2 regions of the Tepidibacter aestuarii genome follow, and region 1 is predicted to be linked to the other one. Evidence: riboswitches for the same ligand, from Rfam matches in the RefSeq annotation. Region 1 holds a riboswitch; the other holds the start of a gene.
What was found. A riboswitch is a leader RNA that binds a small molecule or an ion and turns the genes downstream of it on or off. The one in region 1 is predicted to bind cobalamin.
Positions count from the first base shown of each region.

Region 2: linked by a shared signal. The riboswitch ahead of M2214_RS12855 (MgtC/SapB family protein) and the one ahead of M2214_RS01280 (cobyrinate a,c-diamide synthase) in region 1 are both predicted to bind cobalamin.

Region 1 is NZ_OW235315.1:259,755-265,883, reverse strand. It holds gene M2214_RS01300 (GHMP family kinase ATP-binding protein) at 1-730, opposite strand, end outside; gene M2214_RS01295 (pyridoxal phosphate-dependent aminotransferase) at 732-1,793, opposite strand; gene M2214_RS01290 (ECF transporter S component) at 1,790-2,263, opposite strand; gene cbiB (adenosylcobinamide-phosphate synthase CbiB) at 2,260-3,207, opposite strand; gene M2214_RS01280 (cobyrinate a,c-diamide synthase) at 3,204-4,562, opposite strand; cobalamin riboswitch at 4,658-4,841, opposite strand; gene M2214_RS01275 (DUF1638 domain-containing protein) at 4,946-5,674, opposite strand; gene M2214_RS01270 (ASKHA domain-containing protein) at 5,691-6,129, opposite strand, start outside.
Region 2 is NZ_OW235315.1:2,602,366-2,608,494, reverse strand. It holds gene M2214_RS18265 (Gx transporter family protein) at 1-181, shown strand, start outside; gene M2214_RS12870 (aspartyl-phosphate phosphatase Spo0E family protein) at 331-492, shown strand; gene M2214_RS12865 (mechanosensitive ion channel family protein) at 789-1,622, shown strand; gene M2214_RS12860 (DUF342 domain-containing protein) at 1,663-3,243, opposite strand; cobalamin riboswitch at 3,526-3,709, shown strand; gene M2214_RS12855 (MgtC/SapB family protein) at 3,902-4,558, shown strand; gene M2214_RS12850 (DegV family protein) at 4,643-5,482, shown strand; gene pepF (oligoendopeptidase F) at 5,500-6,129, shown strand, end outside.

The DNA.
Region 1 (6,129 bases):
TATGAGCTATATTTACACCATATGCTCCATAATCTTCGCTTATTTTTATTATTTCGCTCAAGCCTTCCTTTTTGTGTATGTTTTCATTTAGTATAGAACTTATAGTTGCAGCTTTTCCAACTAAGCTTAAATCCTTATTTTCAAATCCTTTTTCTAATATATCAAAAGCATATTTTAACTTTTCCTCATTCGTCTTTTTTTTGATGAAATAATCCTGCCTCTTTCTTATATGTTGAGTATTTAATCTCTCATCAGGCTCAAGAGTTAGTATTTTTATTCCATCTATATAACCTAATCGCTTAAATATTTCACCTTTTAATGGATCAAAAATACAGTTGTTTTTTATGTATATAGAATCTGTAGGCTCAATTGTTGCTGCAATTTTTGATATTTCCTTATCTGTTATATCTTTATTTAAAAAGCTAAGTGTTGCTCTTATAGTAGCTCCTATATCAGCTGTAGAGCTTGCCATGCCTTTACCTAAAGGAATATTACTTTTTATTCTTAAAGATATATTTTTAGTATCATCTTTGCTAAGACCAAAATGTTCAAATACTGTTTCTAAAGCTCTTCTAGATTTAAAAGGGCCCTTATTTATATTCTTAGTCGTCTCATGAATATCAGCCCTTGAATACATATTTACAGCATAAGATACTAAATATTCTTTGTCCTTTATCATACCCTGGATAAATTCTCCACATGAGCCTGGGCAAATTCCATAGTGTTTCATGCTATACCCCCATTATTTCTCTCAATGCAGTTATTAACCTTTCGTTCTCTTCTCTTTTTTTAACTGCAACTCTTATATATTTTTTATCTAATCCCTTAAAATTGGATGCATCTCTTATTAATATATCTTTATTTATAAATAGTTTTTCTTTAATGTATTTTGAATCATACTTTTCTAATTTTAATAATATAAAGTTTGTATCTGTATGGAAGCATTCTATATCTTCTATCTTATTTAACTCTTTTAACATATAACTTATCTCTTCTTTAAAATAATCCTTCGTTTTTCTTATATAATTTGTATCTTTAAATATATATTTACATATATTTTCAGCAAATGCATTTACAGTCCAAGGCTCCTTGATACTCCATATACTGTGGATTATATCTTTATTACTAGTTATTCCATAACCAAGTCTTACTCCAGGAAGCCCAAAAAACTTAGTAACAGCCTTTATAATAAATAAATTACTGTACGTATCTATATATTTGACTAGTGAGTATTCATCACTATCATGTACAAACTCCATAAAAGTTTCATCAAGTATCATAATTTTATCGTGCTTTTGTAATAAATCTAGTAGTTCTATAAGATTTTGAACATTTCCACTTGGATTGTTTGGATTGCATACAAATAAAAAATCGAATTTATCTATATCTTTCTCTATACTTCCTATATCTACTTTAAAATCTTCATTTAAATATAAATCTACTACATCTAAATTATTTATAAAAGCAGCCCTTTCATATTCTGAAAATGTGGGATTTAAAATAGCTAGCCTTCCATTTAATACCTTCATAATCATATATATTATCTCACTGGCACCATTTCCAGGTACTATATATTCATAGTTTAAATTTAAATAAGAAGATATATTCTTTCTAAGTTTTAAATACTCTATATCTGGATATTTTATGCTATTTTTCAACCCTTCGAGTACATATTCTTCTATATTTTCAGGTTTATATGGATTTATATTAGAGCTAAAATCTAATATATTTTCACTTTTATTGTACTTACTTATCATCTGATTGACATCTGCACCATGCCCAAGCTTTATCATCTAGTAAATACCCCTTTTCTATATCTTTTATTTAATGACTTATATAAAATATATGCTAAATATATATTGGCGAACGAAACTATAGATAAAGGAATTATAAATCCTACACTCATCTTAAATCCTATTACTGGAATTAATATAAGAGGTGCTACAACTCCGTTTAAAAGAACTCCAAAAATTATAGGCACAATAATTTGCGTAAACTTATATACATATCCAAATATAAATACAAATAAAAACATTTGAACTCCGATTATACTATGTATAACAATTGTAAGCGGAAACCCACTCAAATATGCTGTAATCGCATGTCCTAAAACACCCACTATTCCTCCAGCTAAAGGAGATATAGATAAAGCTGCAAAATAAGCTGGCATAGAATCAAACGCTATAGATGTTCCTGGTATTTTAATTAATGACCCTATAAAACTTAAAGCTATTAGCATTGAAATCTTGACCAATTTTTTCATATAACCTCCTGTATAAAAGTAAAAATTATTAAGGTTAAAATTGAAGTTAAGTACATTATTCTATTGGTTTTTAATATATCTTCTGGTTCTATATTTCTCAACTTGTCTCCTATAGTAGGCTTGTACACTTCTTTACCAAAGTATATATTAGTCCCACCAAGCTGTATATTAAGTGCTCCAGCTACAGCCCCTTCTGGATATGCACAATTTGGGCTCTTATGATTCTTTCTATCTCTTATAAATACTTTGATGCTTCTTTTAAAGTCAAATCCTAAAAATAAAGAAGCAATAGCCATTATACAAGCTGTAATTCTAGCTGGTATAAAATTAAATAGATCATCAATCTTAGCAGATGCAAAGCCTAAATTCATATACTTATCATTTTTGTAACCCACCATAGAGTCTAAAGTGTTAACAGCCTTATACATCATCCCAAGAGGTGCACCACCTATGAATATATACATCATAGGTGCTATTATTCCATCTACTGTATTTTCTGCGACAGTTTCAACAGTGGCTCTTATAATTTCCTCTTTAGATAAGTTTTGAGTATCTCTTCCAACTATAAATGACAACTGTTTTCTAGCCTTTACTATATCATCTTCCTTTAATACCTTATAAATTTTAACAGCTTCATCTTTTAAACATTTTGTAGCAAATATAGTGTATATAATAAATGAATTTACAACTAAGTATAAGTAATAGTTTATATTAAAAGATGCTTTTATAATTAAGTCTGTTACAAAATAAGTTGTAATTACTACTATAAAGTTTAAAAAGAATCCTCCTATTTTAAGGCTTTTTTCAGTTTTAAATATCCTTCTTATAACTTTTTCTATATAATTTATGAATTTTCCTATGTATATAACAGGGTGTGGTAGACTATAAGGATCTCCAAATATGATATCTAGTACATATCCAGTATAAATTGATACTATATTCATTTGTTTTCTACCACCTTATTTAAGAAGTTTATAGGAATATTTAAATTACTGTAAAAATGAGTATGTAAATAAGTTGCTAATGTATTCTTCTTTTGATATCCACCCATCCACTCTTTTATTATTTTAGAGTCTCTCTCCTTTGTTACCTTATAAGCACATTTTTCATTAGTTATAAACTCAGAATGATGAAATTCATGTCCAAAAACCATATCTTCCTTTTTAGATATAGTAGTATCTATTAACGCACATCCTTTTGCATAACCAAATCTTCTAAGCGATTTTGTCATCTCACTTTTACCTTTTAATATTCCAACCATTTTGTATTCTTCATTATCTTTATCTACTATGCTCTCACCTAAATACATAAGCCCTCCGCATTCAGCATATATAGGCTTATTATTATCATGATACCTTTTTATATCTTCTCTTATAGACTTATTTTCCTCTAGTTCTTTTGCAAATATTTCTGGAAATCCACCACCTATGTATATTCCATCGCACTCAGGTAAATATTTGTCATTTAAAGGACTAAATGTCTTTATAGTAACCCCCATATCCTTTAGCATATCTATATTATCCCAGTAATAAAAATTAAATGCCTTATCATACGGTATAGCTATTGTTATATTTTCAAACCTAGGTAAATCATACTTAAAGCTTGATACTACATCTTCTGATTTTGATATTTCTATTAATCTATCCAGATCTATATGTTCTTCTATTATTTGTGCTAAATCGCTAAATTTTTGTTCTAATTCTTTCATTTCAATTGTGGGTATTAGTCCTAGATGTCGGGAGGGAAGGGAAAATTCTATATTTCTTGGAATATATCCAAGAACTTCAACGTCTGTATACTTTTCGATAGCTCGTTTAACTATCTCAAAGTGACTTTTAGATGCTATATTATTTATTATAACTCCTCTTAAATTAATGTCTTTATCTAAACTTTTATATCCTAAAACCATGGCTGCTGCAGATGTAGCCATACTCTTACCGTCTATAACTAATATAACAGGAGCTTTAAGTATTTTCGAAGTGTATGAGCTTGTACAAGAATTTATGTCTATTCCAAATCCATCATAAAGTCCCATAACTCCTTCTATTACAGAAATATCTGCATCCTTAGAATTTTTTAGATATAAATGCTTTATTTTCTCATCACCTAGCATAAAAGAATCTAAATTTCTAGAGTTTCGCTTAGTTATATAAGTATGATACGAAGTATCTATATAATCGGGACCTACCTTATAAGGCTGCACTTTTAGATTTCTATTTTTCAAAGCTGACATTATCCCCATTGAAACAGTAGTTTTACCAACGCCACTACTAGTTCCTGCAATCAATATCTTATTCAATTGATTCACCCCTTTTTAAAAAAAACCTAACCATTTAAGGCTAGGTTTTTATATTCACAATTTAAAATATATTATCACCCTTCCCTCCGAAGGCTTCCCATTTAATTAATTGAAAAGGTATCCTGACTTAGATTCATCCTACTCCCTTACCTTCCTACAAATAATTGAAGTGGTATATTTTAGGTTTCGTCTTTCATTACAGTAGCGGGGGCTGTAGAGGATTTTAACCTCTTTCCCTTTTACCAATTAATTTTTATATTCTAATTTTGTATAATATCCTTTTATGAATTCAAAAGCAACTTTCATAAAAGGTTAAATAAAGACTTTTTTATAATATCATATAGGATATTATTATTCAATATTTCAAACCTTCGCCCTTGGTTTTATACGTATTCATAACCTACGATATTGTCGTCTCCAGTTGAATATATTCTGCTATTTTTTTCAACCACCAAGAAGTCATCTTCATTCCAATACCCATTTATTAAATTCTCTATCATATCACTATTCCCCTTTATTTCTTCAAAATTCCATTGTCTTTTTTTAGATATATTTATAACATCATGAGAATAATTTTCTTTTACTAATTTATTTGTCACATATACAGCTTTATTATATCTTTTTATCCATTCCTTAGATATTTGTGACAGATATTTTGCTCCTTTTTTTCCGTATTTCTGCTCATAATACTCATAACTTTCTCCAAGTCCTATGCTTTTTAAATCCTGCATATCTTGATTTATACCGTTTTTTTCTATCCAAGATGACATATAGTACATAGAATTTGGACTTTCTTCAAAATACTCTTTGTATTTTCTCTTAGAGCCTATAAAAAGTGTTATACAATCATGTACCTTAGGTACAACTATTTTTATATCTCTAGTTTGTATTCCATTAAGTGCATTTCCACAAAGTCCAAACCCCATTAATATATAATCGTATTTAGATGAATCTACGTTATCAATCTTTTTTTGTATACTCTCCTTCATCTTTTGAGGATACAAATGGTTGTACGAATCCATAAGTTCTATATCCACTATATTATCGCTAAGTGAACTGTAATAATAAAAATCCCTAGATAAAACATCGCATATAAGTGCTTTACATCTCATATCGTTTCCCCCCTAATTATAAGTATATATTTTTCAAAAACTCTTCTTGAAAATTTTCATATTTAGCTATATCTATATGTTCTGTATTATCCATATAGTAATTTATATCTTCTTCTAACTTATCATTGCAAAGAAATTTCTTAGCTCCTTCTCCTGCTGCATTTCCAAGAGATATTATATTTTCAGAATCTATATTTGGAATAAGTCCAATTACTTTTGCACTTTCCTTATTTATAAAATTACCAAACGCTCCCGCTAAACATATATAATCTAAATCTTGTACAGTTATTTTTTCTTCTTGCATCAGTATATTTATTCCACTTCTTATAGCTGATTTTGCTAGTTGTAATTGTCTTATATCATCTTGAGTTATGGATATATCCTCAGTTATTTTAAATTCATATTTTTTATCTTTTTTTACTACTCTATTACTCAATTTTATATTTTTTATTTTT
Region 2 (6,129 bases), 1.3 Mb from region 1:
TTTTAATTATGTTCGTATTCATGATGGAGGGGTTGAAATTATAGAAGCTAATTGTTATGATGAGGTTTGTGTTAAAACTGGCTTTATAAATAAAAAAGGACAGATAATAGCTTGTCTTCCTCATAAGATGTATGTTAAAATTTTGGGTGAAGATCCACAAATAGACAATATATCTTATTAATTATATATAATTACTAAATAATACATTATATTTTAAAATATTCTAAAAAATGAATAATTATTATGTTCTATATTGACATATATTCTACTTCTTTGATAAAATCATAGCATAAGGGGTTTAAATATTCTGGAATAAGTGGTGAGATTAAAATGGAAAAAAAATTAGAGGAATTAAAGAGAGATATAGAAGAATTAAGGGAAGAGATAAATAGGTATATCGAATATCCAGATATTTTTAAAGAAGAGATACAAAGTACAAGTCATAAGATAGATACATGTATAAATGAATATTTAAAATTAAAGAAGTTTTAAATAAAAAAGAAGCGACGAATGTCGCTTCTTTTTATGTTTAATGGGAAATTATAAAGTTTCAAATTTGTGAATAACATAGATTAAATATCTATGCTTTCAACTAGTTTTGATCAACGGAGGCCATAAGAGATTGTTGATGACATGAGTTAGTGAGTAGAAAATATACGAATTTTAAAAGAGTTTACATTTAAAATCTTCAAAGGAAGACTTTTTTATTTTTAGGAAAAGTATATAGATCATTATATATGGGGATAATCTAAATATTAATCAATAGATATAAGATTAAGGAGAATAGTATGGCTAGGTTTATAAATTCTATATTGATAATAGTATTTAGTTTTTTATTTGTGAGAACTATAAAGTACATAACTAAAAAAGTATTTGATATAACTAAATTTGATATTCAAAGAGAAAATACATTTAAAAGTATAATAGTATCTATATCTTACTATGTGTCCTTTTTTACGGCGTGTGTATTAATATTAAAAGAGTTTGGTATAATTGATTTGAATCAATCTACTATACTGACTGGAGCGGGTATATTTGGTGTTATAGCTGGATTTGCATCTCAAAGTCTTATAAAGGATGTACTAAATGGTTTTTTTATATTATTCGAAAAACAGATGAAGGTAGGAGATTATGTTTATATAAATGAACACTTTAGAGGAACTGTAGAAGAAATAGGTCTTAGAAGTACTAGCATAAGAGATTGGAACTTAAGAAGAATAAGTCTTCCAAATGGTGAGATAAAATCTATTATGAATTATAGTAGAAAAAAAATGAGAGTAATAGTTCATGTTAGAGTTTCATATGAATGTGATCCTGATTTTGTAATGCAAACTTTAGATGAAGTGTGTGAAATGTTAAATGAAAAATACAAAGAGTTTTTAATTAAGAATATGATGAAAGAACCATCCAGACCGTTTTCTGTATATGGGGTAACTGATATAGAATCTAGTAGTGTAGGTGCTAAGTACACTATTACAGGTGTTGTAGCTCCTTTTAAGTACTTTTCTATAGCCAAAAATGCAAGGTTAATGATTTTGGTTAAATTCAGAGAGAAGGGGATTAAAATAGCTTATCCTAAGAGGGTTAATATTGATGCAGATGAATATGAGAGCTATATATAAATAATTTAATTCAGATGGAGATTGCTCCATCTGAATTTTTTTACTCTGAATGAAGGTTATTATCTTGTGCATAAAAAGTTCCTGAAGTTTCTTTAGTTATTATTTTTTGAAGATTTTTTATTTCTAAGAAAGTTTGAGGATATGCATTTTTTGATATAGATATCTCCCCTTCGCCCTTTGATTGTAAATAGTCAGAAAGATGTTTTCGTTTTTGTTCTAGTTCTGAGAGTTCTTTCGTAAGTCTTTCGTGGATGTTAGTGTAGTATTCATATTCGTGATATTTTAACAATTTAGCAGGGTCTTCAATTGATTTTTCTAAAACTTCTAGCTCTTTTTTGTTTTGTTCTAGTTCTAATAAGCAATCTTTATATTTTATTAAGATCTCATCTAATTCTTTTTTTACTTTTTTTCTATCAAAGCCTTTGACATTTATTATTGTCTTTCTTTCGGAATTGTTTCCAATTGCGCTTGTTACGACTTTTGCATATGCGTTAATTTTTCCTCCTATTATCCTACCTTTTTCGGGATTCAGAAGAATGCTTTTAGATTCAAGAATACTATCGAGGGAATAAAATCCTATATTTATAGTATCCTCGGCTATTATGGTACATGCATTAGCGTATTTAACGAAAACACTTTTTTTAGAATGAATCAAAGTTTTTCCTCTTCCGCAAACGCCACCCTTTATATATATATCTCCATTTGTTGATACTATCTTTTCTGCAGATCCTATTCCCATTATGCTGTCTATTGAAATATCTTCTGTTGCTATTACTTTAAAGTCATCACAAACAGTCCCTTTAACAGTAACTGATCCATCGAAAAAAATATTACCTGTTTCATAGCCAACGTCTCCGTCTATAATTAGATGTTTTAGAATAGATACTTTTCCATTGTTGTGAGAAAGTGCACCGTTTGTCAACGCTCTTAATATTATTTTGTTACCTTCTTCAAACTCTCCAACTGTTTTTCTATCGAAACTTAGCCTTTTATCGTTTCCTGGTTTTGATGGTATTATATCACCTTTTACATTTAAACCATCAACACCTTGAGTTGGGGGTGTTTTTTCTCCTAAGTAATCGTTTTTATTTACTTCATATATAAGATTCATTTCATAATGATTAGTTGAACCATCTTCTCGTACATTTGGTTTTTTATCTGGTAAATCTAAATATTTTATTGTAGCATCTTGCCCATTTTTAGCTGGTGTTGCTTTAGCTATTAATATGTTTTCTTGTGTTTGTATATTTTCATCGAGTATAGTATAGATTATTCCGTGCACTATATTGTTTGATTCTAACTCTGATAATATAGATTGAATTATTTGTTGCTTATTATTTTTAAGCTCATCTGTTGATAAATTCAACTTGAAGTGTACTTCGGTATTATCTGATGATATACTCAACTCCACTTTGGGTTTTAATATACCTATTTCTACATTTTCGTCTGTAATGTTTTCTAAAGCATTTTTGAGGTTTAAAAAATACTTTATACTTATTCGTGGATGTGAGATTGATATATCTGAAAACTTTGAAATATCAAACCCTTGTTTTTTTGTCTTTATATAAAGTTTTTCTTTATCTTCGAAAATATCAAAATATTCATTTTGTATTATGTACATAAATCACCTCGTATTTATTTGGGCATATACAATATATCGGGTAATGAAACTTGAATATTTAGTAAAAATTTTATTATAACTAATAGGAGATTATATCCCTTTTTAAATTGTGGATAAATATAAATTCTGTTATGGTTTCAAAAAAATTTAAACTTAAGGTTCTTCAGAGAAGAATTTTTTATATATTAAATATAACATTTTTAGAAAGTAATAAAAATAGAAAAAAATATTTCTTACATATATTGTAAAGAAAGAAATTGTGTGATATTATAATAATAAGAAAACTTAATAGAATATGCAGGTCCTTAGTTTTAGGATAACAGGGAAGAACGGTTAGAATCCGTCGCAGCCCCCGCTACTGTAATTGATGATGAAACCTATAAAACCACTGCGAGTTATTTTGCGGGAAGGATAGGGAGTAAGATGAATCATAAGTCAGGAGACCTACCTGTATAGAGTTTTCAGCCTTCGGAGGGAAGGGTCAGGAAAAAAAGAAATTATTCCTGTCCTAGTACGTCGCTTAGGCAGGTTTTTTATATATTTTTCTTTCCCTAAATATTTTTTTTCGCCCCAGGCCTGTAAGAGGCCTGTTTTTTTTGGTATATAAAAATTTGATTTATAATATAATAAAAAAATATAATAAAAAAGAGGTGATTTAATGACTCATAAAGAAATGACATTTAGGTTGTTATTTGCTCTTTTTATAGGGGGAGTAGTTGGTCTTGAAAGAGAAAAATCTCATCAATGGGCAGGATTTAGAACGCATATATTGGTTTCTATAGGTTCTTGTGTTGTTGCTGTTACGTCATTGATGTTGTTTAAAGAATATATACAATATGTAAATTTGGATCCTGCTAGGATGCCGGCGCAAGTGCTATCAGGAATTGGTTTTTTAGGGGCCGGAGCGATACTTAAAACGTCTGATAGTATAAGAGGACTTACTACTGCGGCTGGTGTCTGGGTGACTGCTTGTATAGGAACGGCTATTGGATTTGGATATTATTATTTAGCGTTTGTATCTTGTTTTTTGCTTATTATGACATTATATACTTTAAAGTTTATAAATAAGAGAATATTGCTTAGTAAAACTACTACGTTGTATATTAATACAAAAAATATTTCAAATATAACATCAAAGGTTATAGAAATAGTAGAAGGTAATAAGATTTTTATAAAAAATATAGATATATCTCCTGATGAATATAAGAATTGGGATATGAAAATGGTCGTAGTTTATAATAGTAAGATAGAATTTAAAGACGTTGTAAAAAGTATTTTAGACTTGGATGATGTCGTGAAAATTAGACATGAATAGAGAATATTTAATTACTAAAATTCACAAAAGATACAATTAAATCAATTCTACTATCTAAATAAATGTATAAGGATGTGTTGTGTTTTGAACAATATAAAGTTAATAACTGATAGTTCGTGTGATTTGCCTGAATATATAATGAAAAAGTATAATATATCTGTTATACCATTGAATATTTTATTTGACGAAGATTCTTATTTGGACGGGGTGGATATAACTAAAAAAGAATTTTATGAAAAAATGAAAAATAGTACTAATCTTCCTAAAACATCTAGTCCAGCTCCAGATCGTTTTGTAAAAGAGTTTCATTGTGAGGAGGATAATATTATTGTAATATCTTTATCCTCTGGATTATCTAGTACGTATAATAATGCTTTAATAGGTAAAAATATGTACTTAGAAGAAGTCGGTAATAAAAGAATAGAGATAATAGATTCTAAAAATGGATCTATGGGAGTTGGATTATTAGTTTTGGCTGCTATTAAGATGATTGAAAAAGGAAAAAGTATAGATTATATAGTAGATAAGATTAATAAAGATGTAAAAAATATTTCAACTTACGTTGTACTTAATACAATAGAAAATGCAGCTAAGGCCGGTAGAATAAGCTCTTTTAAAGAAAAAATAGTTCAAGTTTTAAATTTAAAAATAACTGTAAAAGTTGAAGATGGACTTGTGAAAATATATAGTAAAGCTAGAGGAGATAAGAAGAGTTTAAATAAATTGATCGATTTTATAGAAAATGAAGGAGTTAATGCTTCCGAAAAAATATTGGCAATATGTCACTCGAATGCGCTAGATAAAGCTTTAAAATTCAAAGAAATGGTTAATAATAAATATAACTTTAAGGAAATAATAATATCTGAAATAGGAGCAACTATAGGTTCTTATTCATCTGAAGGAGCTTTATTAATTAGTTTTTAATAAATAAGGAGGAAGATATGTCAATGAATAGAAATGAAATTAAAGGTGAATTTAAGTGGGATTTAGAAAGCATATATAAAAATGAAGATGAATTAAATAAAGATTTTGAAAAGATCAAAAATCTTTTAGAAGATATAAAAAAATATAAAGGTATTTTAGGTGAATCTGAAGACAATCTATATCAAACTTTAAATTTGTACGAGCAAATATCTAGATTAGCTGAAAATACGTATGTATATGCACATATGAAACAACATGAAGATACAAGAGATACAAAACAACAGTCTTTATCTGGAAAGTCAGATATGTTATCCACTCAAATAGGAACTGTTACATCATTTATGATTCCTGAAATAATAAGTATAGATGAAAATAAGATAAATGAGTACTTAAATAATGATAAGTTAAAGCCGTATAAAAAGCTTATAGATCAAATTTTAAGAAAAAAACCGTATACATTATCTCCAAAAGAAGAAGAAATTTTGGCTATGAGCTCTGATATTGCAAATGTTGCGGAGAATGCATTTGATATGTTATCTTTTGCAGATATTAAGTTTCCTGAGATAGAAGATGAAGAAGGTGATAAGGTTAGACTTACACATGGGAATTTTTCGAAGTTTTTACAAAGTAAAAATAGAGAAGTTAGA